Linked DNA regions of Halioglobus japonicus. The protein of the gene in region 4 binds, or shares a complex with, the protein of the main gene of each other region. Links are inferred from orthologs where the notes say so. Each region holds a gene or a part of one and is shown on either strand. Other genes may lie near its edges.

What was found.
Region 1: the proteins of accD (region 4) and accB are in contact, whole or in part, in a solved structure (PDB 8UXZ), measured with the Escherichia coli proteins. The link is inferred for Halioglobus japonicus from one-to-one orthologs.
Region 2: the proteins of accD (region 4) and accA are in contact, whole or in part, in a solved structure (PDB 8UXZ), measured with the Escherichia coli proteins. The link is inferred for Halioglobus japonicus from one-to-one orthologs.
Region 3: the proteins of accD (region 4) and accC are in contact, whole or in part, in a solved structure (PDB 8UXZ), measured with the Escherichia coli proteins. The link is inferred for Halioglobus japonicus from one-to-one orthologs.

What each region holds. Positions count from the first base shown.
Region 1 is NZ_CP019450.1:209,850-217,577, reverse strand. Bases 1-2,920 are described here. They hold accB (acetyl-CoA carboxylase biotin carboxyl carrier protein), read right to left. Parts: upstream 1,741-2,920; coding sequence 1,261-1,740; downstream 1-1,260. Other genes in these bases: BST95_RS01055 (protein-disulfide reductase DsbD family protein), read right to left, coding at 2,885-2,920; BST95_RS20235 (thioredoxin family protein), read right to left, coding at 2,463-2,903; aroQ (type II 3-dehydroquinate dehydratase), read right to left, coding at 1,788-2,231; accC (acetyl-CoA carboxylase biotin carboxylase subunit), read right to left, coding at 1-1,239. Also shown: more of BST95_RS01055, read right to left, coding at 2,921-4,207; BST95_RS01050 (copper chaperone PCu(A)C), read left to right, coding at 4,367-4,828; BST95_RS01045 (DUF2333 family protein), read left to right, coding at 4,845-5,891; BST95_RS01040 (pentapeptide repeat-containing protein), read right to left, coding at 5,932-6,279; BST95_RS01035 (DNA polymerase II), read left to right, coding at 6,357-7,728. UniProt on the Escherichia coli protein: This protein is a component of the acetyl coenzyme A carboxylase complex; first, biotin carboxylase catalyzes the carboxylation of the carrier protein and then the transcarboxylase transfers the carboxyl group to form malonyl-CoA.
Region 2 is NZ_CP019450.1:3,155,344-3,163,086, forward strand. What follows is about bases 1,855-4,789. They hold accA (acetyl-CoA carboxylase carboxyl transferase subunit alpha), read right to left. Parts: upstream 3,829-4,789; coding sequence 2,881-3,828; downstream 1,855-2,880. Other genes in these bases: tilS (tRNA lysidine(34) synthetase TilS), read right to left, coding at 1,855-2,866; BST95_RS14885 (hypothetical protein), read right to left, coding at 3,935-4,201; BST95_RS14890 (hypothetical protein), read right to left, coding at 4,376-4,708. In the rest of the region: BST95_RS14870 (CTP synthase), read right to left, coding at 1-1,391; more of tilS, read right to left, coding at 1,511-1,854; BST95_RS14895 (class I SAM-dependent methyltransferase), read right to left, coding at 4,795-5,454; BST95_RS14900 (pseudouridine synthase), read left to right, coding at 5,453-6,145; BST95_RS14905 (permease), read right to left, coding at 6,285-7,391; cueR (Cu(I)-responsive transcriptional regulator), read right to left, coding at 7,388-7,743. UniProt on the Escherichia coli protein: Component of the acetyl coenzyme A carboxylase (ACC) complex. First, biotin carboxylase catalyzes the carboxylation of biotin on its carrier protein (BCCP) and then the CO(2) group is transferred by the carboxyltransferase to acetyl-CoA to form malonyl-CoA.
Region 3 is NZ_CP019450.1:215,625-223,316, reverse strand. The notes cover bases 4,809-7,692. They hold accC (acetyl-CoA carboxylase biotin carboxylase subunit), read right to left. Parts: upstream 6,979-7,692; coding sequence 5,638-6,978; downstream 4,809-5,637. Other genes in these bases: aroQ (type II 3-dehydroquinate dehydratase), read right to left, coding at 7,527-7,692; accB (acetyl-CoA carboxylase biotin carboxyl carrier protein), read right to left, coding at 7,000-7,479; prmA (50S ribosomal protein L11 methyltransferase), read right to left, coding at 4,809-5,543. In the rest of the region: coq7 (2-polyprenyl-3-methyl-6-methoxy-1,4-benzoquinone monooxygenase), read right to left, coding at 1-262; purD (phosphoribosylamine--glycine ligase), read right to left, coding at 293-1,582; purH (bifunctional phosphoribosylaminoimidazolecarboxamide formyltransferase/IMP cyclohydrolase), read right to left, coding at 1,659-3,227; DNA-binding transcriptional regulator Fis, read right to left, coding at 3,232-3,546; tRNA dihydrouridine synthase DusB, read right to left, coding at 3,543-4,529; more of prmA, read right to left, coding at 4,653-4,808. UniProt on the Escherichia coli protein: This protein is a component of the acetyl coenzyme A carboxylase complex; first, biotin carboxylase catalyzes the carboxylation of the carrier protein and then the transcarboxylase transfers the carboxyl group to form malonyl-CoA.
Region 4 is NZ_CP019450.1:2,340,941-2,348,722, forward strand. Bases 4,809-7,782 are described here. They hold accD (acetyl-CoA carboxylase, carboxyltransferase subunit beta), read left to right. Parts: upstream 4,809-5,811; coding sequence 5,812-6,753; downstream 6,754-7,782. Other genes in these bases: trpB (tryptophan synthase subunit beta), read left to right, coding at 4,809-4,927; trpA (tryptophan synthase subunit alpha), read left to right, coding at 4,940-5,761; folC (bifunctional tetrahydrofolate synthase/dihydrofolate synthase), read left to right, coding at 6,746-7,782. Also shown: BST95_RS11040 (type IV pilus assembly protein FimV), read left to right, coding at 1-2,156; tRNA pseudouridine(38-40) synthase TruA, read left to right, coding at 2,149-2,988; BST95_RS11050 (phosphoribosylanthranilate isomerase), read left to right, coding at 3,068-3,706; more of trpB, read left to right, coding at 3,707-4,808.

The DNA.
Region 1 (7,728 bases), 2.1 Mb from region 4 along the record:
GCCCTCAACCACCAGCTCATCCAGCGCCTGGCGCATGCGTGCCAGGGCGACATCGCGGCTCTCGCCAAAGGTGATAATTTTGGCGATCAGCGAATCGTAGAAGGGCGGGACGGTGTAGCCGTCATAGAGGTGCGAGTCACAGCGTACGCCCAGCCCGCCCGGGGCGTGGAACGTATTTACCTTGCCCGGCGAGGGCAGGAAATTCTGCGGATCTTCGGCGTTAATCCGGCACTCAAAAGAGTGCCCGTTGAAGCTGATCTCGTCCTGGGTGACGGACAGTGGCATGCCTGCGGCGATGCGCAGCTGCTCCTTGACGATATCGAAACTGGTCACCATCTCAGTGACCGGGTGCTCCACCTGGACCCGGGTATTCATCTCGATGAAGTAAAATCCGCCATCCTCGTACAGGAATTCGAAGGTGCCGGCGCCGCGATAACCGATCTCGATGCACGCGTTGACGCAGGCCTCGTAGACCTGGTTGCGCAAGTCCTCGGGAATGCCGGGCGCAGGCGCTTCTTCGATGACTTTCTGGTGGCGGCGTTGCAATGAGCAGTCACGGTCACCCAGGTGAATGGCGTCGCCCTGGCCGTCGGCCAGAACCTGGACCTCGACATGGCGGGGCTTCTGTAGAAATTTCTCCAGATACACCACGTCAGACCCGAAGGCCGCGGCAGCTTCCGACTTGGTCACTTCAATCGAGGAGATCAGCACCTCTTCGTTGTGCACCACGCGCATGCCGCGACCACCGCCGCCAGCGGCAGCCTTGATGATCACCGGATAGCCAACGCGCTGGGCGATTTCCCGAGTGCGGTCGTGGTCGTCGGTGAGGGGGCCGTCGGAGCCCGGTACCGTGGGAACGCCGGCCCGTTTCATGGCCTCAATCGCAGATACCTTGTCGCCCATCAGGCGAATGGTTTCGGCGCGCGGGCCAACAAAGGTAAAGCCGCTTTTCTCGACCTGGTCGGCGAAGTCGGCATTCTCAGAGAGAAAGCCGTAGCCGGGGTGGATGGCGGTGGCGTCAGTGACCTCGGCGGCACTGATCAGTGCCGGCACATTGAGGTAGCTTTCCTTGGAGGGCGCGGGGCCGATACATACGGATTCATCAGCCAGCCGCACGTGCATCAATTCAGCGTCGGCAACGGAGTGCACCGCAACGGTCTTGATGTCGAGCTCTTTGCACGCGCGCAGTACGCGCAGTGCAATCTCGCCGCGGTTGGCGATAAGAACCTTGTCCAGAATGGGCATCTCGATGTGCCCTCCTTATACGATGGAGAACAGCGGCTGGTCGAATTCCACCGGCTCGCCGTTGTCCACGAGGATGGCTTCAATGGTGCCCGACTTGTCGGCCTCGATCTGGTTCATCATTTTCATCGCTTCGACAATACAGATGACGTCGCCGACTTTGACGGTCTGGCCAACCTCTGCGAACGAGGGTGAGCTGGGTGACGGTGCGCGGTAGAAGGTGCCCACCATGGGTGATTTCACGACATGGCCCGTGGTGGCCGGCGCGGCGGGCTCAGCAGCAGGCGCGGGTTCCGGTGCCGCAGCAATAGGTGCGGGTGCCGGCGCAGGTGCCGCGGCGGGCACGGGTGCGTAGGCAGGCGCCGCGGGCGCAGCCATCATGGGCTGCATGCTGTTGCGACTGATGCGCACAGATTCTTCGCCTTCCTTGATCTCAATTTCGTCGATATTCGACTCTTCCAGCAACTCGATCAGTTTTTTTACTTTGCGAATGTCCATGGTGTTGTTCTCTTCAAGTTGAGGTTTCGTTAATGGGGCAGGGCAGGTCAGGACTGCTCGATATACTTGATCGCCGCCTGCAGGCCGAGTTCGTAGCCTTGGGGGCCGAGGCCGCAGATCACGCCTTGAGCCAGGTCCGAGAAATAGGAATGCTTGCGGAATTCCTCGCGGGCATGAACGTTGGACAGGTGGACTTCTATAAAGGGAATCTCCACCGCCGCCAGCGCATCGCGCAGGGCCACACTAGTGTGGGTGAATGCCGCGGGGTTAATCAGAATGAAGTTCACGCCTTCGTGGCGGGCGTCCTGGACGCGCTCGACCAGCTCGTACTCGGCGTTGCTTTGTACATAGAGCAGGTGGTGGCCTTTGTCGCGGGCTTGTTGCTGTAGCGTCTGGTTGATATCAGACAGCGTGGTGCTGCCGTAAATCTCCGGCTCGCGTTCACCGAGCAGGTTCAGGTTGGGGCCGTGCAGGACAAGTATGGTGGCCATGTTGGGTTCTCAGGCGCTATTTATTGCAGCAGTGTGGCGTAATATCGACATTTTGTCCACGTCTTTGGTAAAAATCGGCATTTTGCCAGCATTTAGCAGCGCGATAGCGGAAGTTAGCAATATTTAGGAAGTTGTGGGCTTCTCCGGGCTGTTGCTGGGCGGTTTCGGGGAAGAAGAACGATCTTCTCTGAAACCGCGCGTAAAGTCAGCTAACATGCCGACAAGTGCGGGCTATTTGCCAGAAACGGCGTTCAGGGCATCGATGACCAGTTGGTCGGTGAGGATTTGCGGCAACAGAAATGGTTCGCCGGCCCCCAGGGGCGGGTACATCACGTACAGGGGAATGCCGGTACGGCCGTGACTGGCGATAAATTCGGCGATCTCGGCGTCATAATTGGTCCAATCGGCGACCATATAGGTGACGCCGTGGTCGGCGAAGGCAGCGGTGATGTCGTCGGTGAACAACACTGCCCGCTCATTGGCGAGGCAGGTAATACACCAATCGGCGGTCACATCCACAAATACGGGCTTGCCGGCGGCGCGCAATTCTTCAAGCGTTGGCTCAGACCAGGCTACCCGGCCCTCGCCCAGTGAGGCTTGGCCGCCTCGCACTGGGTCGAGGTTGTCGATGCTCGCCAGGGCAATGGCGCTGATCACAGCTGCGGCCGCCATCCAGCGGCGCTTACCGCCCTGTTGCCACAGCCACAGCCCCAGGGTGAGCAATAGCGCACCGCAAAGCACGGCCGCCATGGTATTGACACCAGTCTGGCGACCCGCCACCCATACCAGCCAGATGGCTGCGCCATAGAGGGGAAAGGCCAGGAATTCCTTAAGGGTTTCCATCCAGGGCCCGGGCGCGGCATTAGCGCACGGGCGCCACCGCTGTAGCTGAACAACAACAGTGGGGCGGCCATGCCGACACCCAGGGCGGCGAAGACCGACAGTCCCACTACCGGTGGTTGGGTGACGGCAAACCCCAGGGCGGTGCCCATAAAGGGCGCCGTGCAGGGGCTGGCCACCACCACCGCCAATACGCCGGTGAAGAAGCTGCCGCTGAGGCCGCCGCGGTCTGCCAGTGAACTGCCGGTATTCATCAGATTACCGCCGAGGCTGACCAGCCCCGACAGTGACAGGCCCATCACCAGGAACAGGTAGGCCAGCGCGATCACAAAACCCGGCGACTGCAACTGGAAGCCCCAGCCGACGGCGCTGCCCGCCTGTTGCAGGCCGATGAGTACAGCGGCGATCGCCACGAAGCTGATCACCACGCCGGCGGTATACAGCCAGCTGTGCAGGTGGCGGTCCTCGTCAGTGCTCTGGGCGAAACTGAGTACCTTGAGCGACAGGATCGGGAAGACACAGGGCATCAGGTTGAGAATGGCGCCACCGAGAAAGGCCAGCAGCATCATGTAGGGCAGCGAGCCCAGGCCCTGGGCCGGGCTGGCGCCATCGCTCTGGGGCGCACTCTTCTGTGTAGTGACGACGCTGGCTTTGCGCGCTGGCGGCGTGGTTTCGGTGACGGTGCCAGCGTCTGGTGCCCAGCTGAAAAACTGTTTGCGCGGTGGGTAGCACAGGCCCGCATCTGCGCAGCCCTGGGACGTGACGGTCAGCTGTACGGTGTCGTCCCCCTGGCGCTCGGCCTCTACGGTGACGTCGGCCTGGTTGTAGTAGACGGTGACATCACCGAAGAACTCATCGGTGCGGTCTATGCCCTGGGGGAGTTGGCCCTGGAGCGCCAGTGCGCCCTCGTCATCCTCACCCTGGAATTTGAACGCGTGCTGATACAGGTAGTAGCCGTCGGCGATCTGCCAGTAAAAGCGCAGGCCCTCATCACTGGGTTCGACCTCCAGTTGATACGCTTCCTCAACCGGCAGGAAGTCCGGCTGCTCCGCCGCGAACGGATTGTTGGTGCCGGGTAACTGGGCCTGAGAAAAAGTGGATGTAAGAAGTAGCAGTGTGGCCAGTAGCAGGCGCATAGTGGTTCCGTATGTTGTGGCCCCGTCGGCACCGTGCCGGCGGTTCTGGGCCTAAATTCTATCAGTCAAAGGCCCGTGGCCCAATTCGCTGGCTGAGCGAGCCAACCGTGGTGTAGTCTAGGACGCCTTTTCGCGTAAATAGTTTCCTTTGGAGTCACCGTGTTGTTTCGAACTCGCGTTTTCGCGGCAGTGCTCGCCGCTCTGCCGCTGGTAGCCACCGCTTCTTCACTGACGATAGACGATGCCTGGGTCAGGGCCCTGCCGCCGGTGCAGAAGACAACCGCTGCCTATTTATCGCTGTCCAATAGCGGCAGCGAGCCCGCGGAAGTGGTCGCCGCCACAGTATCCGGCGCCGGCAAGGTGGAAATCCATACCACGGCCGAGGTCGACGGCCTGCTGCGGATGATGGAATTGACTACACTGACAGTAGCCCCTGGCGACACGGTTGCGCTTGCCCCTGGGGGGACGCACCTTATGCTGTTCGATCTTGAGGCCATGCCCCAGCCGGGCCAGACCCGCACCCTGTGTCTGACCTTTGCCTCGGGAGAAGAGCTGTGCACTGAGGCCGAAGTGCGCAAGAGCGCGGCCAGCGCGGGCGATCATCACCACCATCATCACTGACAGTAGAGACTAGGGTATGAGTGCAGTAAGAGACACCTTGGACGAATGGCGCGACAGCCTGTTGAACGTTTTGCCCGAGAAGGGCCCCGGCAAGTGGATTCTCTTGGCCGTACTTGTGTACGCGCTGATCATCCTGGTGCTGGCCATTTACTGGAGTGGCACGCCGGATCGCTTCGATCCGCGCGAGAAGGCTGCCGAATACGCCGCGACAGACGGCGGTGAAGTCGTCACCGGTTCAGTGACGACGGCGGCCTTAATGGGTGTGATGGAAACCTTGCTGGACAAACCCGGTGGCTATATCCACAACGATCGTTTCCCGCCCGGCATCTTCCTCGACAACATGCCCAACTGGGAATACGGGGTATTGGTGCAGGTGCGCGATATGTCACGGGCCATGCGCGAGGTGTTCAGCCGCTCGCAGTCGCAGTCTACCGAGGACGCTGACCTCGCGGTGGCGGAACCCCGCTATCACTTCGATTCCAACAGCTGGATTCTACCCTCGTCCGAGTCGGAATATCGTGAGGCCCTTTCCTATACCCGCGCCTATTTCACCCGGCTGTCCGACACCGATGATCCCCACGCGCAGTTCTATGCGCGCGCCGACAATCTGCGTTACTGGCTGTCCACCGTGAACACCCGGCTGGGCAGTCTGTCCCAGCGCCTGTCGGCCAGTGTGGGTCAGCGCCGGATCAATACGGATCTGGCGGGCGACACTGCGGCCAGCCAGTCCACCAATGCGCCGGGCGAGGTCGTGGTGAAAACGCCCTGGAATGAGATCGATGATGTGTTCTTCGAGGCCCGCGGTACCACCTGGGCCCTGATCCATTTCCTCAAGGCGGTGGAGGTGGACTTCGCCGATGTGCTGCGCAAGAAGAACGCGCTGGTCAGCCTGCAGCAGATTATTCGTGAGCTGGAAGGCTCTCAGGAGCAGCTGTGGAGCCCGGTGATTCTCAATGGCACCGGCTTTGGTCTGTTTGCCAACCACTCACTGGTGATGGCGTCCTATATCAGCCGGGCAAATGCGGCGATTATCGACTTGCGGGATTTGCTACTGCAGGGTTGATGGATTATTGCGCCGAGCTAGGCTCGGCGCATGGGCAGGCCTACTTGGAGCTTTCGTAACGCAGCCGGGTGCCTGTATCCAGGGACAGGCGAATTTCTGTGGCGGACAGTTCCTGCGGGAAGTAAGTGCCCGACAGCTTGGCATCCAGCAAGCTGGCCCCTTCCAGATTGGTATTGCGGAAGTCGATGCCGCTGAGGTCCGCGTTGCGGAAGTAGGAATCGCTGAAGTCAAGGCCGTCGGCGTTCATGTTACGCAGATCGCGGCCGCGGTAGTCGCCGCTCTTCAGTTCACCGGTATCCAGCGTGTCGCGTTGCTCGTTAAAACCCTTGATGTCCTCATTGCGCAGGAGCTGGTATAAGGGATCGGGTTTGATCACAGGTTTGTTCATGATAGGTCCTTGTCTACCGTTGCCGGCCCATTCAGCGGGCACATAGCTTAATCGCCGACTGGCCCTCAATTCAATAGATGACCGTATCCAACCTCAAAGGTTTCCTGCTCAGCCGCAACTGGCGCGATACCCCCGCCGGTATCGAATTGGAGCTGTGGTTTACCACGGACAAGGGCCCGCTGTGTGCGTTGGTGCAGGGACAGCGCAGTACCTTTTTTCTGTCCAGAGACGAACTCGGCATTGCCGGCCCGCTATTGGAAGGCACGCCCGGGGTGGAGGTGCAGCCGCTGGAGCTGCGTGATTTTGCGCATACGGCGGTAGTGGGTGTGTACTGCCGAAGTTATCGCCAGGCAAGGCAATTGGCCGACGCGCTCGAAGAGCGTGGCTGCGAGCCCCTGGAGGCGGATATCAATCCCGTCGACCGCTATTTAATGGAGCGCTTTGTTGCCGGTGGCGTCGAGCTCGCTGGGCACATCACTACCCGGGCAGGGCACCTGTGGGTGGAAAACCCCAAAATCCGCGGCGCCGACTACCAGCCCTCACTGCGGGTGGCCTCCTTTGATATCGAGACTGCCATGGAGGGGGTGCAGCTTTTCTCCATCGGTGTGCATGGCTATGGCGGCGAGGGCCCGGAGCAGCGGCGGGTATTCATGCTCGGCGAGGGCGCAACCCAGGATTACGTGCAGGTCTGTGTTAACCAGGAAGCAGTGCTACAGGCCTTTGTCGACTGGTTGGGCGAGTTCGATCCGGACGTACTGATCGGTTGGAACGTGGTCAACTTCGATACCTGGTACCTGCAGCGCGTGGCGGATGTTTGCAACCGTCGACTGCTGTTGGGCCGCGGCCGCCGGCCGGTGCACTGGCGGGAGCTTGACGAGGAGGGCGAGCGCCGCACGGTGCAGTGTCCGGGCCGGGTAATTCTAGATGGTATTGAGCTGCTGCGTGCGGCCTTCTACCGGTTTGAGAGTTTTTCCCTGGAGAACGTGTCCCGGGAGTTGCTGGGTAAGGGCAAGCTTATTCACAGTCCTGATCGCGGCGAAGAGATCAGCCGCCAGTTTGAGGAAGACAAAACCGCACTGGCGGAATACAACCTCAAGGATTGCGAGCTGGTCTCCCGTATTTTTGAACACACAGATTTGCTGGCCTTCGCCGTCGCCCGCTCGCGCATGACGGGTTTGAACATGGATCGCCTCGGCGGGTCGGTGGCCTCTTTCGACAACCTGTATCTGCCGCGTCTCCACCGCCAGGGTTATGTCGCACCCAATGCCAGTCGCGATCTCACCGCCAGTCCCGGCGGCTTTGTGCTCGATTCTGCGCCGGGCATTTATGACCACGTGCTGGTGCTGGATTTCAAAAGCCTGTATCCGAGTATTATTCTTACGTTTGCCATCGATCCGCTGGGACTGGCACTGGGTACCCTGCCGGATATCGCCGCTGATGAGACCGTGC
Region 2 (7,743 bases), 810 kb from region 4 along the record:
TCCACAGAGGGCACACCGTAAAGTTCGCGTGCCTTACTGCCCTCTTCCAGGTGACAGAGCTGCGAACCGAGACGCATGGTGCCGCCGAGGTCGGAGGACTCATCGCGCTGCTCGGTACTGCCATCGGCGTTCTGCCACTCGGTGATCAGGCCGACGATAGGATGTGGGGTGCCCGGCTCCATTTCAGTGGAGTGCGCACCTTCGAGCTGACAGGCATTGCGCGCGTACTCGACCAGGGCAACGTGCATACCCAGGCAAATGCCCAGGTAGGGAATATTGTTCTCGCGCGCGTAACGCGCAGCGGTGATCTTACCCTCGAAACCGCGATCGCCAAAGCCACCGGGAACCAGAATTGCATCGACATTTTCCAGCACGCCAGTGCCATCTTTCTCGATGTCTTCCGCGTCAATGTAATCGACTTTGACCTTAGTGCGTGTCTGCAGTCCCGCATGTGACAGAGACTCGTTCAAGGACTTGTAGGCGTCCAGCAGGTCCATGTACTTGCCGACCATGGCCACCCGCACTTCGCCGCCGGTCTTGTTGAATTCGCGATCCAGTACATCGTCCCAATCGGACAGATCAGCCTGACCACACTCCAGCCCAAAACGCTCGGTAACAAAATCATCCAGACCAAAGCCCTGCAGCATACCGGGAATACGGTAGACGGAATCGGCGTCAATAAGTGGGATAACGGCACGCTCTTCGACGTTGGTAAACAGCGAGATCTTCTTGCGGGCACTCTCTTCGATATCCACTGAGCAACGACACAACAGGATATCCGGCTGCAGGCCCAGGGCGCGAAGTTCTTTTACAGAGTGCTGGGTGGGCTTGGTTTTGATTTCACCGGCGGTGGGGATATAGGGCACCAGGGTCAGGTGCATGAGCAGCGCGCGGTTCGGGCCCATTTCAACTTTCAGCTGACGGGCAGCCTCAAGGAAAGGCAGGCTCTCGATATCGCCCACCGTACCGCCAATTTCCACCACGGCCACGTCGGCATCGCCGGCACCCATGATCACCCGACGCTTAATCTCGTCGGTAATATGCGGAATCACCTGTACTGTGCCGCCGAGGTAGTCACCGCGGCGCTCCTTGCGAAGCACTTCGTTGTAGACCCGGCCGGTCGTGAAGTTGTTGGTTTTGCGCATGGTGGTGCGGGTGAAGCGCTCGTAGTGACCCAGGTCGAGGTCGGTTTCTGCACCGTCCTCGGTCACGTACACCTCACCGTGCTGAAACGGGCTCATAGTGCCGGGATCAACATTGATATAGGGGTCGAGTTTAAGCAGGGTGACCTTGAGACCACGGGCCTCGAGAACGGCCGCGAGCGAGGCCGCTGCGATCCCCTTGCCAAGAGAGGAAACCACACCACCAGTAACGAACACGTAACGCGTCATGAAAAGCCTTTAATTACGCTGTAAATCCGGAAACACAGCATTCCGCCCCGGCATCTGAAGACGCTGGCGAAATACTGCAAAAAGATGGGTAACCAGACTACCAGAAAGGGCCCGCCAGCTCAATCGAATCCCGGTGCCACAGCCGGTTTCCAGTACAATTGCCAAGATGCCTCATCCTCTTCGCCGACATCGCCCCATCGCTCGCTGGCACAAGGCCCCAGCGCGCCCACTGCAAGAATCTCTCCGTCCAACTGTAGCAGGGGAACCCGATCCCGCCACCACGGGGGTATCGCGGCCTCCTGCAGGAGTTTTTTGAGGCTGGTACTGCGCTTGCGAGCCACTGGACGGCAGCGCTCGCCGCCCTCGCGAATGGCAACCTCAGGGCGCTCATCCAGGGCCAGCCACACCCCCTCCCCCTCGGCCCGCGCCAGGCCGATATCTCCTATACCCGGCAGCGTCAGCGACTGCCCCGGCGCCAATTCCGGCAGGGCCTCCGGTAAATTGTCCTGCGTTAGCAACAGGTACACCGCGTTCTGGAACCGTTGCAGCTGATACTGGCCGCAGTCCAGCCGCGGCGCAGCGTCTGCACCCGCCTCGCGCAATTGGCGCAGGAACTCCGCCAATGCCAATGCATCCGGCGCCGGGTAGCCGCCGAGTTTCAGCCAGTCACGCAGGGTAGCGGCCGCGGTTTCACTGTCAGGTTCCACCAGGCTGGACACGGGCAAACCCGGGTCGCCCACACAGGAAAATTGCGTGGCTGGCAGCTGTCGCGCCTCGCGCAATGCACTGGCTGCAACGGCCAGATGATCGCCAGCGCGCGTCACCGTTTTGCGGTAACCCGGCCAGCGAGCTGCCAATAGCGGCAGCACTTCGGCGCGCAGATAATTGCGATCCAGCGAGGTATCGCCATTGCTGGGGTCTTCGATACAGCTGAGCCCGTGCTCGGCCACATAGGCTTCCAGGGCTGAGCGTGGCGTGTCCAGCAGCGGGCGGCTCAACCGCCCCGCGCCCAACGGGCGCGCCGCCGGCATAGCGGCAAGCCCCTCTACCCCGGCTCCGCGCAGCAACCGCAGAAAAAGTGTTTCCACCTGATCGTCCTGGTGATGGCCTAGAAACAGCACATCGCCCTCCCCCAGCTGGGCTTCAAACTGGGCGTAGCGGGCATCGCGAGCCGCCGCCTCCAGCCCTTCACCGTCAGCCTCCACACGCGCATCGAGCGCCTTGAAAGGCACATCCAGAAAGCGACAAATCCACGCACAGTGATTCACCCATTCTGCGGCCTGTTGCTGCAGGCCGTGGTTCACATGCAGGGCGGTAATAGCCGGCACATCGTCGCGACCGCGACGCCAGCGGGTAAGCAAGTGGAGCAATGCGGTGGAATCAACCCCGCCACTGAAACCAACGTACCAGTGGGGGGAGTCGAGAAGGTCGAGCAGTGTGGCGTCGAGCAAACTGTGATCCAGAGCGCGCGACATTGCGGGTCAGATCACTAGTTGCCGTAGGACATCAAGCGCTGGTAGCGCTTGGCCAGCAGGTCTTCGGTGGGCAGCGCCTGCAAGGAGTCGAGCTGCTTGATCAGGTGATCGCGAATACGTTCCGCCATCAGGTCCACGTCCCGGTGGGCGCCGCCCATGGGCTCGGGGATGGTGGCATCGACAATACCCAGATCCTCGAGCACGGACGAGGTCACACCCATGGCCTGGGCGGCATCGGATGCATGGGAGGAATCCTTCCAGATGATATTGGCGCAACCCTCGGGAGAGATTACAAAGTACGTGGAGTACTGGAGCATGGCGAGATGGTCGCCAACACCAATACCCAGGGCACCGCCAGAAGAGCCTTCGCCAATCACCACGCAGATAATCGGTGTCGCCAGGCGCGACATCACGGCCAGATTCTGGGCGATAGATTCAGAAATGCCCCGCTCCTCGGAATCAATACCGGGGTAGGCTCCAGGGGTATCGATGAGCGTTACTACGGGCATCTTGAAGCGCTCGGCCATTTCCATAAGGCGCAGGGCCTTGCGGTAGCCCTCGGGCTTGGGCATGCCGAAGTTGCGCATGACCTTGTCTTTCACGGCACGGCCCTTTTCCTGGCCGATGACCATCACCGGCTTGCCGTCCAGACGGGCAACACCGCCGACGATAGCGTTGTCGTCACCGAAACGGCGATCGCCGTGCAGCTCGTCAAACTCGGTAAAAATACGGGGGATGTAATCCAGGCTGTAGGGGCGCAGCGGGTGGCGCGCCACTTTGACGATGTCCCAGGCGCTGAGATTGCTGTAAATCTTTTCGGTGAGCCTGGCGCTCTTGTCCCGCAGGGTGTCGATCTCTTCGCTGATATTGATATCGGCGTCAGACCCCACCAATTGCAGCTCCTCGATCTTCACCTCGAGTTCGGCAATGGGTTGTTCAAAGTCCAGGTAATTCGGGTTCATCGCGCGCGCAGGTCCTACGTCATTTCAGCTGGCGACAGTGTACAGAAATTCCCCGCTGCGCTCCAACAAAGACTCAGCCGCAGGAACATAGCAAGCAGGGGTGTGGCTAATTTTCCAGGCTCTTCAGGGCGTCGGCATCAACCCCTTTCACGGCATCCTTGGCGATCTTGTCCGGGTCGTTCTTGTCCATTTCTTTCTTGATGCTATTTGCGCCGTAAGCTCCGGCAGCCGCGCTTCCCACCGCTACGGCCTGCTGCTGCAGCTTTATGCCCTCGGCCTCGCCCGCCAGCCAACCGGCCTCGTACTCGGCGTCTGTTTCGAAGCGCTCGTGGCCTTTGATGTAGGTTTCGTAATCCTTACCCTGCTCCTGCATGCCGCTATGCCTGCCATCGTGGAAGCCGGTGATAAACGCCTGAGAACGGCCCTGTTCCTGTAATGCTCCGTCGGTGGTGCCACAGCCGACTAATATCGTGGCTGAGCCAGCAGCGTTATTAAGATGCGCAACATCGCAAATCTCCTGTCGGGCTCTACGCCCTTCTCATTATGGTTATGAAATTCTAGTGGCCGTGGGCCGGGAAGCCGTTCTCCGGGGACAGGTGTGGCAGACGTCGCCATCGGGGTCCCGCCACTTGCCGACATGCCGGTCATAGTAGAAGCCCCCGTATTTACCTTTGTAGGTATCACTCTGCTTATGCTTGTGTGAGGGCTTGAGATGGAGATGCCCGGTCTGTGAATACGCGGCCATGTGCAGAGCCTCGAATTCGGGGATTTCAGTCATTACCGCCATTTTGTACTGCTGGCGGCGCTCGGGATAATCCGATGCGTATACTGCGGCAGGCGTTAACAGCGCGAAGCTCAGGAGCGCTGTGATTGTTTTCATAAAGTCACCTGATCGATCGATGTCGCTACACTCTCGATATAGCAACAAACCACCGGATGTCTTACCCCATGCTGCCCTAAAGGTGGTCAGCGAATGGCCTGGTAAATGCGCACATCACGAAACTCGGCGGACTCGTCGAGATCGGGGATCGTACAACTCTGCCGGCGATCAATCGCCCGATAGGGAGGATGATCAAAGTTCTTGACCCGGGAATCGGCAATGAGCACATGCGGGGCCCGGGCCACGAAACGCTCCAGCCAGGGGAAGTTCTCTCGATCGTAGAGCACGTCGGCCACAATGATCAGGTCGATATCATCCTGTACATCGAAGTAATCTTCGGCGAGAACCAGGGACACATCATTGAGCTGGGCGTTAAACTGTGTGGCAGCGATAGCCAATGGGTCGATGTCGCAGGCAACAACTTCGCGCGCGCCAGCCATGGCCGCCGCAACCGCCACCACGCCTGAGCCGCAGCCGAAATCCAACACGCGCTTACCGGCCACCTGTTCGGGATGATCGAGAATATAGCGGGCCAGCACCTGCCCGGACGCCCAGCAGAAAATCCAGTACAGCGGGCTGTCCATCACCGCCCACATCTCCTGCCTGTTCAGCACCTGGCGTGGATAATCCTCAGCCAGCAGCAACAACCGCAGCTCCGGGGCATCCGGCAATGGCATGACCTCCAGATGAGCACTGGGCAGAATGTCCCGCAGGCGGGCTTCAAGATTTTCACGATCGGGCGACATGGCGGCGGATTATACTTACACTACGCGCCATGTCCGAATTACCCCCTATATCGTCCCCCATAGCCAGGAAGCCATTCGCATTCTGCACGAGGATCACGACCTGTTACTGGTGCGCAAACCCGACCTGTTACTGAGCATCCCGGGCCGTCACCCCCTCAACAAGGATTGCCTGATTACCCGGCTGCAGGCGGACTATCCCACGGCCACGATTGTACACCGCCTTGACCTCGACACCTCGGGCATTATGGTCATCCCCCTGAACAAGCCCACTCACGCCCATATCAGCCGCCAGTTTCAGGAGCGCAAGGTAGAGAAATCCTATATCTCGGTCGTACACGGCATCGTCGAGAACGACGAAGGCGAGGTGGAACTGCCAATCCGCTGCGACTGGGAGCGGCGCCCACTGCAGATGATTGACCACGAACGCGGCAAACACGCCCTCACCCGCTACCGCGTGCTGGAACGCCAGGGCGACCGCACCCGCATGCTACTTATGCCTGTGACCGGACGCTCCCATCAGCTGCGCATTCATATGCGTGAACTGGGCCACCCTATTCTGGGCTGCGACATGTACGCTCATGAGGAGGCGCTGAAAATGGCGGATCGTCTGTTGCTGCATGCGACGACGTTGGGGTTTGAACACCCGGCGACCGGGGAGTGGCTTGAAGGTGAGTGTCAGCCGGATTTCTAGACGCTGGATACGTGCCAGCTCACTCTATTCGGCACCAGAACACCAAAGGCCTTTCCAGAACCGCTACAAGCACATCCATGTGGGCGTAGTGGTTTCGAGAGGATACGAAAGTTCTCAGCCCGACTAGCCCTGCACCAAATCAAAGATTATTAAGCACGTACCCAATCACCATCACCTGAGGCACGGTAATCAACGGCAGGAACAAGGCAATCTTCCAGGACCGGGTCGTGTCCTTGATCGACATCACCTCGGTGTAGTCAGTAGCCACCCCCGCCATCAGGAACGTAAACGCATTCCCCGGCGCCTGGGCCCGATTCATCAGGTCAGCGGCAATCGGCGTGGCACCCTCAGAGCACACTTCGATAATGGTCGTTGCCAGCAGAGTCAGCCAAAGGCCTGCAAAGGTCGCCCCAAACCAGGCAGCAAAGGCGTCCTCAGGCACCAGCGCACGAATGAGCCCAGCCAGAATGAGGCCAAACATCGACCAGCGAATCACCACCCGCGAGCCCGCAACCCCCTCTTTCAGCAGATCCACAGTACCCGCTGCGGAGAAGTGCATATCGCCGCGCAGCTCTGCCCACATTTCCCCCACCGGGCGCTCCTCACCGAGGGTTTCGCGCCAGGGATTGGCCGGCAAGGTGCCGCGACGGGTCAGCTGTTCGAAAATCAGCCCGGTGATAATGCCAATGACCAGTGACAAGCCGATAAAGAGCAAGGTCCAGCCGACACCGATCAGACCAAACAGAATCAGCGTCAGGGAGAAGGAGTTCCAGGGGCTGGCCAGCAGAAAGGCCATTACCTGGCCGGTGCTGGCGCCTCGTTCGTAGAGTTTCATGCCGACAGCGAGAATGCCGTGGCTGCACAGATCTAGAAAGACGCCCGCCAGGGTGGCCCGGAATAATCCGCGAACACCGGTATCGCGGCCCAGCACACCCATGACCAGTTCACGGGGAATACGGCTTAGCAGACCGACAAAAATAATCCCCAGGGCGATGCCCCACCAAATGGCGTTAAATAGTTCGAAAACACCGCCACTGAAGACGCCGATCACACTGCTGTGGTCGTGGGGATTAAACGCACCCCAGACGTAGGCGGCTGTAACGATCGTCAGGCATGCCCAGAGGAAGTAGTCGCGTCGGGCAGGCGCCTCACAGCAGGGGTCAACGGCCTCCGTCGCCGGGCTATTCACGTCAGGGTTGTCCGAGGCGCTGCCGCAGCAGCTGTCGTGCTCTGCATGGGTGCTCATACCGTAGCCTCCCCGCTAGCCAGGTCGTCGAGAATGGCACAGTCGGGGCCTGCATCGCCCTGGCAGCGCGCGGCCAGCCCCTCCAGGACCTCCTGCATCGCCTGCAGGCGAGCAATGCGCTCCTGTAACTGGGCGCTCTTTTCCAGCACCAGCGCCTTGGCGTGACGGCTCTGGCGACCGCTGTCGCGATGCAAGTTCAGCAGTTCCCGGCACTCATCGAGGTTAAAGCCTACATCACGAGCCCGGGCCAGGAACTTGAGTTCTTCCACTGCAGCGGGCTCGTAGTGGCGATAGCCATTTTCACCGCGCAGTGCGGGGGCAATAATGCCAATATTTTCGTAGTAGCGAATCG
Region 3 (7,692 bases), 2.1 Mb from region 4 along the record:
TCTGCATTTTCTCGCGTACCTTGGGCAGCCGGGCGGTAAGGGCCTGTCCCTGGTACAGGGCCTGGGCACAGACCTCACCGGTGTGATTGACTCGCATCAGTCCGGCCACATGCTTGCGCTCGCCCTCGGAAAGCTCACAGTCGCTGTGGCCTTCGGCGGGTGAAGCCCGGCCTGCCGAGTGGCCTCGGTTGGTAATCGTGCGCATCACCGAATCGACTTCGGTGATGGCGCGGTCCAGCAGGGAAAAGCGGCGATGGCGCATGGTGCGTTTCCTGAAAGTCAGGTCGAATGATCAGTCCTGACTATACCGCGCGATGGCACGCCAGCCAATGTCACGGCGCAGGGTCACGCCGTCCCAGCTGATCTTGTCGGAACCGGTGTAACAGGCCTGCTGCGCGGCGGCGATGTCATCTCCCAGGGCGGTGACACACAATACGCGTCCACCGCTGGTCACGATATCGCCCTCTTTCTGGGCGGTTCCCGCGTGGAAAACCTTGGTGTCGCTGCCGAAATCGGCGTCCAGGCCACTGATCACGCTGCCCTTGGCGTAGCTGCCCGGGTAGCCGCCTGCGGCCAGCACCACGCCCATTGCCGGGCGCGCGTCCCAGCTGGCACTGGCTGTGTCGAGTTGCTTGTCCAGCGCCTGTTCACACAATTTCACCAGGTCCGACTGCAGTCGCACCATAATCGGCTGGGTTTCGGGGTCGCCGAAGCGACAGTTGTATTCGATGACCTTGGGTTGCCCCTCGGGGCTGATCATCAGGCCGGCGTACAGGAAGCCAGTGTAGTCATTCCCCTCGGCGGCCATGCCGCGTACGGTGGGCATGATGACCTCGTCCATGACGCGCTGGTAAACAGCGTCATCGACCACAGGCGCCGGAGAATAAGCACCCATGCCGCCGGTGTTGGGGCCAGTATCGCCCTCGCCAATGCGTTTGTGGTCCTGGCTGGTGGCCATAGGCAGCACGTTTTCGCCGTCGACCATGACGATAAAGCTGGCTTCTTCGCCCTCGAGGAATTCCTCGATGACCACACGACAGCCGGCATCACCAAATGCATTGCCGGACAACATGTCGCGTACGGCTTCTTCTGCCTGATCAAGTGTTTCGGCAACGATGACGCCCTTGCCCGCGGCGAGGCCATCGGCTTTGATGACAATCGGTGCGCCTTGCGCGCGCAGGTACTCCAGCGCCGCTTCAACGTCAGTAAAGTTCGCATAGGCAGCGGTGGGAATGTTCTGCCGGGCCAGGAAGTCCTTGGTAAACGCCTTGGAGCCTTCCAGCTGTGCAGCACCTGCGCTAGGGCCAAAGCAGCGCAGGCCACGCTCGGCGAAGTAATCGACGACACCGTCGACCAGTGGCTGCTCCGGACCGACGATGGTGAGTCCGACATTGTTGTTGCTGGCAAAATCCGCCAGCGCTTCGAAGTCGCCGACGCTGATCGCGACGTTTTCAAGGCCGGACTCTGTGGCGGTGCCAGCATTTCCAGGCGCCACATATACGGTGTCAACGTCCGCTGAATGGGCTGCCTTCCAGGCCAGCGCATGCTCGCGGCCACCGGAACCAATAACTAATACATTCATGAATACCGAAACTCCAGATCAGGGTAACAGCGCGGGGCTGGCTGAATGCAAACGCATCCAGCCAGCCCAACTGCAATTAGTGGCGGAAGTGACGCATGCCGGTGAACACCATGGCCATGCCGTGTTCGTCGGCGGTGGCGATCACCTCTTCGTCGCGGATGGAGCCGCCGGGCTGGATGACCGCGGCAATGCCGCGCTCGCCGGCAGCATCAATACCGTCGCGGAAGGGGAAGAAGGCATCTGATGCCATGACCGAACCTTTTACCTCGAGTCCGGCGTGCTCAGCCTTGATGGCCGCGATACGGGCAGAGTTCACCCGGCTCATCTGACCGGCACCAACGCCCACGGTCTGGCCGTTGTTGGCGTAGATGATGGCATTGGACTTAACAAACTTCGCCACTTTCCAGGCAAACAGCAGATCTGCCATCTGGGTAGGGGTGGGTTGTACCTTGGTCACGATCTGCAGATCGCCTTCGGTCACCATGCCCAGGTCGCGATCCTGGACCAGCATGCCGCCGTTAACCCGTTTGTAATCCAGCGCCGGTGTTGCCTGGCCCCATTCGCCGCAGGCCAGCAGGCGCACGTTCTTTTTCTCTGCTACAGCCGCAGCCGCTTCATCGCTCACGCTGGGGGCGATGATGACTTCAACGAACTGACGCTCGCAAATCGCTGAGGCGGTCGCGCCATCGAGTTCGCGGTTGAAGGCGATAATACCGCCAAAGGCAGATTCCGGGTCGGTTTCAAACGCCAGGTCGTAGGCCTTGCCAATCGTGTCGGCAGTTGCCACACCACAGGGGTTGGCGTGCTTGACGATGACACAGGCAGGCTCGCTGAAGTTCTTTACGCACTCCAGGGCAGCATCGGTATCGGCAACATTGTTGTAGGACAATTCCTTGCCCTGAATTTGCTGCGCCGTGGCGATGCCGGCCTCGGCAGGGTTCTTCTCGACGTAGAAAGCCGCTTTCTGGTGCGGGTTTTCGCCGTAGCGCATTTCCTGCACTTTGTGGAACTGGGTGTTAAAGGTGCGGGCAAAGTTGTCTGAGCCGCCGGGCACCAGTTTGCCGAAGTGGTTGGCAATCGCACCGTCGTAGGCGGCGGTGTGTTCGTAAGCCTTGATCGCCAGGTCAAAGCGGGTGGCCATGCTGGTGGCGCCGTCATTGGCCTTCATCTCTTCGATAATCGTGTCGTAATCGGAGGCGTTGACTACAATGTTCACAAAACGGTGGTTCTTGGCCGCAGCGCGCACCATGGTGGGTCCGCCGATATCGATATTTTCAACCGCATCCTCCAGGGTAGAGTCGGGTTTGGCGACGGTAGCCTCAAAGGGGTAAAGGTTGACGACAACCATGTCGATGGCATCGATACCGTGGTCAGCCATGACAGCGTCGTCCTGGCCCCGGCGAGCGAGAATGCCGCCATGCACTTTCGGATGCAGGGTCTTCACCCGGCCATCCATCATCTCCGGGAACCCGGTGTATTCGGACACCTCGGTGACGTCCAGGCCATTGTCTTTGAGCAGGCGGTAGGTGCCGCCGGTAGAGAGTAGCGCCACGCCCTGCTCGCGCAGTGCGGTGGCAAATTCGACGATGCCGGTCTTATCGGACACGCTGATCAGGGCGCGTTTGACGCTGACGAGTTCGCTCATGGCTTCAGTCCTTGTTGCCGATCAGGTTGTATTGCTTGAGCTTCTTGCGCAGGGTGCCGCGATTCAGGCCGAGCATCACCGATGCCTTGGTCTGGTTGTTGCGGGTGTAGGCCATGATTTCTTCCAGCAGCGGCGCCTCAATCTCGGCCAGTACCATCTGGTACACGTCGGTCGAGAGCTGGCCGTCAAGCTCTGCCAGGTACTGGCGAACGCTGGTGGTAACAGCATCGCGCAGGCTGGAGGCCTCAGGTGTCAGATCGTGGGTTTCGGTGGTGGGAGTGTCTTCCGCGGGGGCGTGGAATGGTTCAGCCCTTGTCATGCTGCGAGTTCCTCATTGCATAGGTGGTGAAAGTAATTCTGGATATGGCCCAGCTGTGCCTCGGCACTTTCCAGGCGGTTAAAGGTCTGGCGCTGGGCGCGGTAGTCGCGCTGGTGTTCCAGGTACCAGCTGACGTGTTTGCGGGCGATACGAACGCCCATAAACTCGCCGTAAAATGCGTGCAGGTCAGTCAGGTGTTGGAGCAGAATGTCGTGTTGCTCCAGCAGGCTGGGCGGGGCAAGTTCCTGGCCAGTGGCCAGGTAGTGCGCAATCTGGCCGCATAGCCAAGGGCGGCCCTGGGCGGCGCGGCCAACCATGACGCCGGCAGCCCCGGTGTGCTTGAGCACCTCCGCTGCCTTGGCGGGCGAGGTAATGTCGCCGTTGGCGAACACCGGAAACTGGGTGGCTGCCGCGATGGCGGCAATGGTGTCGTACTCCGCTGAGCCGGCGAATTTGCAGGCCCGGGTGCGGCCGTGTACGGCCAGAGCGGCAATGCCCGCGTCTTCAGCGATCCGCGCAATGGTCACGCCGTTGCGGGCGTCAGGTGCGGAGCCGGTGCGAATTTTCAGGGTCACGGGTACATCGACCGCGGCGGTGACGGTTTGCAGAATATCTGCCACCAGCGCCTCATCGGCCAACAGCGCCGAGCCGGCGGCTTTCTTGCACACCTTCTTGGCCGGGCAGCCCATGTTGATATCAATAATCTGTGCGCCCAGCTGCAAGTTGTAACGCGCCGCCTCAGCCAGTTGCTCAGGTTCGCTGCCCGCTATCTGCACCGAGCGAGGTTCGACTTCGGCATCGTGAATCGTGCGCAGCGATGTCTTGCGCGTTTCCCGCAGGCTCGGATCACTGGTAACCATCTCCGAGACCACCAGGCCGGCACCCATGCGCGCGCACAAACGCCTGAAGGGCAGGTCTGTAACGCCGGCCATGGGGGCCAGTGCGACAGGGTTTGCCAGCGTGTAGGGTCCGATTTGAGGCATGGGTTCGCTTTTGAAGAAAGGCTGCGAAAAAGAGGCGGTATCATACTCCTCAGACCCAGCGCGGGGAAGAATTTCTGCACAAAAAACACCCAGCTTTTTTCTCGCTGGGTGTTGACAGCGACGTTATGCGGGGCGCTCGCCTCGCAGGCACACCCAGCCCTCGTGTTCCGAGGCGATTCGCAGCGAAAGTTCGGAGGCGTAGTGCGCGATAATGCCTTCGGCCTGGGTATTCAGCAGCCCGGAGAGTAGCAGTGTGCCGCCTGGTTTTAGCAGGTGTAACAGGGTGGGCGAGAGTTCTATCAGTGGACCGGCCAGGATGTTGGCGATGACGGTGTCGGCACGTGCCTGCCAGGCCTCGGAGTCGTAAGCGCCAGGTAAAGCCACCGGGAAAGCATCGGCGTCGACGCCATTGCGCTGGGCGTTGTCACGGCTAGCCACCAATGCCTGGGGATCGTTGTCGACACCCAGCGCCTCGACGGCACCGAGCTTGAGGGCGGCCACCGCGAGAATCCCGGAACCGCATCCGTAATCGACCACGATCTGGTCATTCAGCGCCATGCCGTCCAGTTCCGCCAGGCACAGGGCGGTGGTGGGATGGGTGCCGGTGCCAAAGGCCAGGCCGGGATCAAGCAGCAAATTGACCGCACTGGGTTCCGGGGGTTCCAGCCAGCTGGGGCAAACCCACAGGCGCTGACCAAACTGCATGGGCTGGTAGTGTTGCATCCACTCCCGTTCCCAGTCCTTGTCTTCCAGAATCTCCACTCGCGAATGGCACTTCTCGAGCAGTTCGTCCGGGAAGTGCGCGAGGATGGCTTCGATGTCAGTGTCGGCGGGGTACAGACCGGTGAGGCGGGTCTGGCGCCACAGCGGCGTTTCCCCCACGGCTGGTTCCAGCACTGGCTGGTCGGCGTTGTCTTCCAGAGTGACGGCTACCGAACCGCTGGCCAGCATCAGGTCCTCCAGCGCTTCCACCTGTTCCGGGTGGGTGTCCAGTCGCAGTTGAATCCAGGTCATGGGACGATTCCTGTGGGGGTGGTCAGGGGTCGTGACTCCCTCAGAAAGCGTGATTCCTGAGGGGTCGCGGCGCCCGGGGTAGAGCTGATTTCCGTCAGTCTTCCAGCTTGCTTTCGAGGTAGTGAATGCTCACACCACCCGCCTGGAACGCGCTGTCGCGGCACAGCTCCCGGTGCAGCGGGGTATTGGTGCGAATGCCCTCAACCACCAGCTCATCCAGCGCCTGGCGCATGCGTGCCAGGGCGACATCGCGGCTCTCGCCAAAGGTGATAATTTTGGCGATCAGCGAATCGTAGAAGGGCGGGACGGTGTAGCCGTCATAGAGGTGCGAGTCACAGCGTACGCCCAGCCCGCCCGGGGCGTGGAACGTATTTACCTTGCCCGGCGAGGGCAGGAAATTCTGCGGATCTTCGGCGTTAATCCGGCACTCAAAAGAGTGCCCGTTGAAGCTGATCTCGTCCTGGGTGACGGACAGTGGCATGCCTGCGGCGATGCGCAGCTGCTCCTTGACGATATCGAAACTGGTCACCATCTCAGTGACCGGGTGCTCCACCTGGACCCGGGTATTCATCTCGATGAAGTAAAATCCGCCATCCTCGTACAGGAATTCGAAGGTGCCGGCGCCGCGATAACCGATCTCGATGCACGCGTTGACGCAGGCCTCGTAGACCTGGTTGCGCAAGTCCTCGGGAATGCCGGGCGCAGGCGCTTCTTCGATGACTTTCTGGTGGCGGCGTTGCAATGAGCAGTCACGGTCACCCAGGTGAATGGCGTCGCCCTGGCCGTCGGCCAGAACCTGGACCTCGACATGGCGGGGCTTCTGTAGAAATTTCTCCAGATACACCACGTCAGACCCGAAGGCCGCGGCAGCTTCCGACTTGGTCACTTCAATCGAGGAGATCAGCACCTCTTCGTTGTGCACCACGCGCATGCCGCGACCACCGCCGCCAGCGGCAGCCTTGATGATCACCGGATAGCCAACGCGCTGGGCGATTTCCCGAGTGCGGTCGTGGTCGTCGGTGAGGGGGCCGTCGGAGCCCGGTACCGTGGGAACGCCGGCCCGTTTCATGGCCTCAATCGCAGATACCTTGTCGCCCATCAGGCGAATGGTTTCGGCGCGCGGGCCAACAAAGGTAAAGCCGCTTTTCTCGACCTGGTCGGCGAAGTCGGCATTCTCAGAGAGAAAGCCGTAGCCGGGGTGGATGGCGGTGGCGTCAGTGACCTCGGCGGCACTGATCAGTGCCGGCACATTGAGGTAGCTTTCCTTGGAGGGCGCGGGGCCGATACATACGGATTCATCAGCCAGCCGCACGTGCATCAATTCAGCGTCGGCAACGGAGTGCACCGCAACGGTCTTGATGTCGAGCTCTTTGCACGCGCGCAGTACGCGCAGTGCAATCTCGCCGCGGTTGGCGATAAGAACCTTGTCCAGAATGGGCATCTCGATGTGCCCTCCTTATACGATGGAGAACAGCGGCTGGTCGAATTCCACCGGCTCGCCGTTGTCCACGAGGATGGCTTCAATGGTGCCCGACTTGTCGGCCTCGATCTGGTTCATCATTTTCATCGCTTCGACAATACAGATGACGTCGCCGACTTTGACGGTCTGGCCAACCTCTGCGAACGAGGGTGAGCTGGGTGACGGTGCGCGGTAGAAGGTGCCCACCATGGGTGATTTCACGACATGGCCCGTGGTGGCCGGCGCGGCGGGCTCAGCAGCAGGCGCGGGTTCCGGTGCCGCAGCAATAGGTGCGGGTGCCGGCGCAGGTGCCGCGGCGGGCACGGGTGCGTAGGCAGGCGCCGCGGGCGCAGCCATCATGGGCTGCATGCTGTTGCGACTGATGCGCACAGATTCTTCGCCTTCCTTGATCTCAATTTCGTCGATATTCGACTCTTCCAGCAACTCGATCAGTTTTTTTACTTTGCGAATGTCCATGGTGTTGTTCTCTTCAAGTTGAGGTTTCGTTAATGGGGCAGGGCAGGTCAGGACTGCTCGATATACTTGATCGCCGCCTGCAGGCCGAGTTCGTAGCCTTGGGGGCCGAGGCCGCAGATCACGCCTTGAGCCAGGTCCGAGAAATAGGAATGCTTGCGGAATTCCTCGCGGGCATGAACGTTGGACAGGTGGACTTCTATAAAGGGAATCTCC
Region 4 (7,782 bases):
TAGAAGTTCTCAACACGGACGGCCTCAATGAGGACCAGATCCGCATCCGGCTCGCAACGCGCGAAGACTTTGATCGCATGGGTGTTGAGCGGGCCTACTTCCTGACCGGTATCGAGTTCGACGTGCGGTTCAATGCGCGCGGCGAGGCTGTCATTTTGCTCAGCTCCGAGGACCCGGTGCTCGAACCCTATCTCGATTTCATTGTAGAAGCGCGCTGGCCTACTGGCCGTTTGCTGCGTGAATACACGGTTCTGGTTGATCCGCCCTTGTTTGACGCCTCCAGCCAAGTGGTATCTGCCTCTGCGCGTGTTGAGGAAGAAGAGGGCATCCCCGCCCCGGATTCGCCCGAAAAAAAAACACAAGACCCGGCCGCCACTAGCGGAACCCGGGTAGATGTAAAGAAAAAGTCCCAGCTCGCGCCGGGTGACATGCCCCAGCGCGATTTCAATGCCGAGGCCGCCGGTTCGCCGCTGAGTGGCTCGCGCTACATGATTTCCAGGGACGATACGCTCTGGGAAATCGCCTCCGCAGCCAAGCCCAGCGGTACGACCATCCATCAGACTATGCTGGACATTCAGCGTCTGAACCCCAACGCCTTTATCGACGGTAATATCAACCGCATCAAGGCCGGATACATTATCTATCTGCCCACCGAAGACGATATCAGCTCGCAGGATCTCTCCACGGCGCTGGCTGAGGTCAAGCAGCAGAATGAGGACTGGGAGGCTGGCCGCGCCAGCGCACCGATCAGCTCCGGACCCAGCCTGCGGATATCCGCTGACCCTGTAGAAGAGTCGTCGGCCACGGCTGACCAGAGCTATTCCCCTTCCTCTTCTGCGGCAACTGATGCGCAAGTGGCCGCCGATATGGATCGCGCTGAACTCGAAGGTGAAGTTGAAGACCTCGAACAGCAGGTCGATACACTGGAGCGTATCGTCAGCCTTAAAGACGACCAGATCGCTGCCTTGCAACAGGCACTGACCGAGGCCGGCGTTGATGCCGAGGATAGCGTCGATGCCCTGGCGTCAGACGATGGCCTTGCTATGGAAGACGGCATGGACATGGCCGACGCCGATGACAGCGGCGTTGTCGATGCCGGGTTTGATGATACCGGCTCTGACGATGTCACGGCGGTTGATGCTGCCTCTGATGCCGATGACGCGGTTTCAGTTGATGACACTGCAGCTGATGCGGTAGAGCCCGCGGTTGCGGCCGAGCCTGTGGCTGCAGCACCCAAGCCCGAAAAAACTATTCCAAAATCCAAGCCTGCTCCCAAGCCCAAGAAAGAAGAGAGCGGCCTGCTGAGCTACCTGTTGTATGGTCTGGGCGCGCTGATTCTGGCCGGACTGGCATTCTTCTTCGTGCGTCGTCGCAAGGCGGATGAAGAGCCCACGGTTACTGTGTCTGCAGAGTCTGACAAGGCTTTTGCGGCTGTTGAGCTCAAGGAGCAGCCCGTCGAAGCCCCCGTTGTCGAGGAGCCTGTCGCTGAGCCGGCGCCGGTCGCCGACGAGGCCGCCGCGGAAGACGGCACTCGCGGCTATGGCGAACGTAAACACGACGGTTACGCCTCCGACGTGGATGCAGGTGACGCCCTCGCCGAAGCTGACATTTATATCGCTTACGGTCGCTACCCCCAGGCCATTGATCTGCTCAAGACCGCCATTACCAGTGAGCCTGCCAATGCGGCCTACCGCCTGAAGCTGGTCGAGCTTCTGCTGCAGACCGGCGATCGTCCCGCTGCCGAAGCCCAGATCGCGGAGCTGGAGAGCATGGGTGATGCGGGCAGTGCAGAGCAGGCGCGCGCCATGCTGTCTGGTACCAGTGACGACATGTCTGAGCCGCCTGCTGGCCTCGCCGAAGAAGTGGAGTCGGGCGAAGACGACTTTGCAGGCCTCGAAATCGAAGACAGTCTGGATATCGACGATCTCGATCTGACCTCCGACTTTGACGACGACGTGATCGGCGATGACGAAGACGACGAAGACCTGGTAATCGCCGCTGAGGCAAATACCATGTCCACCAAGCTCGACCTCGCCCGTGCCTACATGGATATGGGCGACGAGGACGGCGCTCGCCAGATTCTCGAAGAGGTGGTTGCCGAAGGCAGCGACGAACAGAAGACCGAAGCCAGCGGGCTGCTGGAGCGCCTTGGCTGATCCATTCCCCGGCCTGTCGGCAGAGACCCTGCCGGCAGGCACTCGTATAGCCTGTCGGGTCGAATATAACGGCGCGAACTACAACGGCTGGCAAACACAACCCCATCTTGATGTCACCACGGTTCAGCAGGAGCTGGAACGCGGCCTGACCAGTGTTGCGGGCGAGCCCGTGCGCGTGCACTGTGCCGGCCGCACGGATACGGGCGTGCACGGGCATTGTCAGATCGTCCATTTTGATGCTCCTGTACCGCGCCCGCCCAAGTCCTGGGTGTTGGGGGCCAATGCCTCGATGGCGCGGGATGTCCGGGTGCACTGGGCGTTGCCGGTAGAGAAGGAGTTTCACGCGCGTTTCTCGGCGACGGCACGACGCTATCGCTACGTGATTGCCAATGCTCTGGTCCGGCCCGCCATGCTCGGCGGGCAGGTCACCTGGCAGCGTCGGCCGTTGGATGAGGCCATTATGCACAGCGAGGCCCAGGCATTGCTCGGCGAGCGTGATTTCTCGACATTTCGGGCCGCAGCGTGTCAGTCCACCACGCCGATGCGGAATATGATGGACATCAGTGTGTCGCGCCGCGGGCAGCTGGTGGTCATCGACCTCCAGGCGAATGCATTTCTCCACCACATGGTGCGCAATATCGCCGGTTCACTGATGGCCGTGGGCAGCGGGAGGCAGTCAGCCGGTTGGATCGCCGAGCTGATGGAGGGGCGGGATCGCACCGTGGCAGCTGACACTGCGCCGCCCGATGGTCTGTATCTGGTAGATGTGACATATCCTGGACACTTCGGTCTGCCTCAAACGCCCTATGGTCCGTTAATCCTAGGCGCGTAGCGGGTTTCACGTACAGACAGGGGGGTGGGGCATCTGCTATCATGTCCGTCTGTTTTTTTGCCGGTGTTCAGGTCCTGTTTTGTCTCGCACGCGTATCAAAATCTGCGGTATCACTCGGCCGGAGGATGCGCGTGTTGCTGTTGCCAGCGGCGCCGACGCCCTCGGTCTGGTTTTCTATGCTGAGAGCCCCAGGGGAGTGTCCCTTGAGCAGGCGCAAGCGGTGGCGCGCGAGGTTCCGCCTTTCGTCACCCTGGTGGGCCTGTTTGTAAACCACGACGCTGAATTTGTCGCTCGCTGCGCTGCCGAGTTGCCCCTGGGCTTGCTGCAGTTCCACGGTGACGAGTCACCGGCGTTCTGTCGCCAGTTTGAGCGGCCGTGGATAAAAGCTCTGCGTGTGCGCCCCGACTCAGATATTGCAGCCTATTGCGATGCCTGTGCCGGAGCGCTCGGGATATTACTCGACGCGTGGAAAGACGGCGTGCCCGGTGGTACCGGAGAGAGTTTTGACTGGGATCTGATAGGCAGTGGCCTGTCGTTGCCGGTGGTATTGGCAGGCGGTTTAAAGCCCGCCAATGTGGGACAGGCGATCACCACCGTACGTCCTTTTGCGGTCGATGTCAGTGGTGGCGTGGAAGCGGCGCCCGGCGAGAAAGACCCGGTCAAAATTCGTGAATTTATTGCGGCGGCCCAGGCTGCCGATCACATTGAGCAAACCTGAATGAGTAGTGATGCTGTTATGAATGACTTTGCCTCAGTACCGGACGGCGATGGCCGCTTCGGCGTGTACGGCGGCAAGTTCGTTGCCGAAACCCTGATGTCGGCGCTGGACGAGCTCGAAGCCCTTTACGAAAAGCTGAAAGACGACGATGCGTTTATCGCTGAGCTGGATGCGGACCTCGCCCATTACGTGGGCCGTCCCTCACCGCTTTACGAAGCCAGCCGGCTGTCTGACAAGGTCGGCGGCGCGCGCATCTGGCTGAAGCGAGAAGATCTCAACCATACTGGCGCCCACAAGGTGAACAATACGGTTGGTCAGGCACTGCTGGCCAAACACATGGGCAAAAAGCGTGTTATCGCAGAAACCGGTGCAGGTCAGCACGGTGTTGCGACGGCTACGATTGCAGCGCGCCTCGGGCTGGAATGCCAGGTGTTTATGGGTGAGGAAGATGTTCGTCGCCAGGCCCTGAATGTCTATCGCATGAAGCTATTGGGTGCTGAAGTGATTCCCGTGACCTCTGGCTCGCGCACGCTCAAGGACGCCATGAACGAAGCCATGCGCGACTGGGTGACCTATGTTGACGAAACATTTTATATTATCGGCACCGTGGCCGGTCCCCATCCTTATCCCATGCTGGTGCGTGACTTCCAGTGCGTCATCGGCCGCGAGGCGCGCGCCCAGTCGCTGGAACAGATTGGCCGCTTGCCCGATGCGCTGGTGGCCTGTGTGGGTGGTGGCTCGAATGCAATAGGCCTGTTCCATCCGTTCCTAGATGATAAAGACGTTGCAATATACGGTGTGGAAGCCGGTGGCCACGGTGTGGCCAGCCAGCAACACGCCGCGCCCCTGACCGCCGGCACCCCTGGCGTGCTGCACGGCAACCGCACTTACCTGATGCAGGATGCCGACGGCCAAATCATGCACACGCACTCGGTATCAGCGGGTCTGGATTACCCCGGCGTGGGCCCGGAGCACTCCTGGCTAAAGGATGTCGGTCGGGTTGAATACGTGGTGGCCGATGACGACGAGGCGCTGGAGGCGTTCCATGCGCTGACGCGTGTGGAAGGTATTATGCCGGCACTGGAAAGCAGTCACGCCATTGCCTATGCCACCAAGCTGGCTCGCGAGCTGGGGCCGGATAAACATATTGTGGTTAACCTGTCCGGTCGTGGTGACAAGGATATTCATACCGTCGCCCAGATCGACGGAATTGAATTTTAAGGAGAAGTTGTAGTGAGTCGTATTGCCGGTTGCTTTGCGCAACTTGCCGAGCAGGGGCGCAAAGCCGTTGTTCCCTATATTGTTGTCGGCGACCCTGGTCTCGAGGTCACGGTTGATGTCATGCACCAGCTCGTTGACAGCGGCGCAGACATTATCGAACTCGGGGTGCCGTTTTCTGACCCCATGTCTGAAGGCCCGGTGATTCAGCTTGCTCACGAGCGCGCGCTGGCAAACGGCGCGAACCTGCGCGATGCACTGGATACAGTGCGCGCGTTTCGCGAGACCAATCAGCACACACCGGTGCTGCTCATGGGCTATGCCAACCCGGTGGAACACATGGGTTACGCGAAATTTGCCGACGCCGCGCAGGCGGCGGGACTGGATGCACTGCTCACGGTTGATATCCCGCCGGAGGAGGTCGAGCAGGTTAACGCTGAATTACAGCGTGTGGGCATGAACAATATCTTTCTGGTTGCCCCGACGACCCCGGATGATCGCCTGCAACGTATCGTCGACCAGGCCAGCGGCTTCGTTTATTACGTCTCCCTGAAAGGCGTCACTGGCGCCGGCCATCTCGATATCGATAACGTCGCTGATCATGTCAGCCGTATTCGGGCGCGGACTTCACTGCCTGTCGCGGTGGGCTTTGGTATCAAGGACGCAGAGAGTGCAGCGGCCGTTGCCAGCGTCTCCGACGGCGTGGTGGTGGGCAGTGCCTTGATCCGCGCCATGGCGCAGGCAATCGATGACGGCGCCGATCATGCGGCAGCTGGTAAGCGAGCAGCTGAACTACTGGCAGAAATTCGCCGTGGAGTGGACAGCGTCGCTTCCTAGAGAGTTGTGTGGCCGGTTATAATGTGGCTTGAACCGTATTGGGGAGGCGTATGAGCTGGATTGACAAAATTCTGCCTTCAGGGGTAAGCAAGGGCGAGGGGCGCAAACGCTCCAGCGTGCCCGAGGGCCTCTGGAAAAAATGCGTCAAATGTGACGCGGTGTTGTATCGCCCGGACGTTGAGCGCAACAATGACGTCTGCCCCAAGTGCGACCACCATATGCGTATCGGCGCCCGCCGCCGTCTGGATATCTTTCTCGACCCGGAATGGAGCGAGGAGATTCTGACCGATATCGAACCGGTTGACCGCCTCAAATTCAAGGACAAGAAACGCTACCGCGACCGCCTGTCCGCCGCGCAAAAGAGCACTGGTGAAAAGGACGCCCTGATTGCCATGCAGGGCACACTGCGGGGCATGCCGGTGGTGGCGATTGCCTTTGAATTCAACTTCCATGGCGGCTCCATGGGATACGCGGTGGGTGAGAAATTTACCCGCGCTGCCCAGGTAGCGCTCGACGAGGGTATTCCGCTAGTGTGCTTCGCCGCCTCCGGTGGTGCCCGCATGCAGGAAGCGCTGATTTCGCTCATGCAAATGGCTAAAACCAGTGCTGTCATCGAGCGTATGAAGCTCGCCGGCGTGCCCTACATCTCCGTGATGACAGACCCGATTTACGGCGGAGTCTCCGCCTCGCTAGCCCTGCTGGGTGACATTAACGTCGCTGAGCCGGAGGCCCGTGCAGGTTTTGCCGGCCCTAACATTATCGAACAGACAATTCGTCAGAAGCTGCCCAAGGGTTTTCAGCGCAGCGAGTTCCTGCTGGAGCACGGCGCTATCGACATGATTGTGCACCGCACCGACATGCGCAACACCCTGGCGCGGCTGTTGGCCAAACTGGGCAATGTCGATCTCGATGAGCCGGAGCCCGTTGAAGCGTTTGTCGAATCAGAAACCCCGGAACCCCCCACAGAGGTCGCCGAACCGGCCGATGAATAAGTCCGCGCTGGAGGACTGGCTCCAGCACCTGGAATCTCTTCACCCTACAGCAATGGAGCTGGGCCTGGAGCGTGTGCGCTCGGTGGCCCAGACCCTTGAGTTGCTGGCGCCCGGTTGCCGGGTGATTACGGTCGCCGGTACCAATGGCAAGGGCTCTACCGTGGCGGTGCTGGAATCGCTGCTCACAGTGACCGGACATCGGCCGGGCTGCTTTACCTCGCCACACTTTCTGCGCTTCAACGAGCGGATTCGTGTGGCGGGCGAGGAAGTGGACGACGCTGACATTGTCGCTGCGTTTTCAGCCATTGAGCAGGCTCGGGGTGAAACGTCCCTGACCTATTTTGAGTTCGCTACCCTGGCCGCCCTGTGGGTGTTTCGCGCTCGGGAGGTGGATGTGGTGGTACTGGAGGTCGGGCTGGGAGGGCGGCTTGATTCCAGTAATGTCATCGATGCATCAGTGGCCGTGATTACCAGTATCGATCTGGATCATCAGGAATGGCTGGGGGACACCCGCGAAGACATCGGGCGGGAGAAGGCGGGTATCATGCGCGCCGGCAGGCCGGTCGTTATTGCTGACCCTGATCCCCCCGGCTCGCTGCGGCAGTGCGCAGCCGAGGTCGGTGCAGGTCCCGTATTGCAGGCAGGGCGCGACTTCAGCTGGGAGCGGCAGGACGGACGCTGGTCGGGGGCGATTACTGGCGCGGATGGCGAAGCTGTTGCCATCGCGGCCGCTGACGGCCCGTTGCTGGCCGCCAATATTTGTGGCGCCTTACAGGCAGCGACATGCCTGGGGGTTGCCTGGGCGCCCGATCAGCTCACCACAGTTCTTGAGAACGTGGTTGTCACCGGGCGGCGACAGCAGCTTGTGATGGCAGGGCGTCATTATCTGCTGGATGTGGCGCACAATCCCGCAGCTATTCATAAGATGCTGGAAATAGTTGACGCAAGTGCTTGTAATGGAAAGGTTATTGCTCTATTTTCGGCAATGAAAGACAAGCCCGTAGCGGACATGGTTGCGCTCTGTGACAA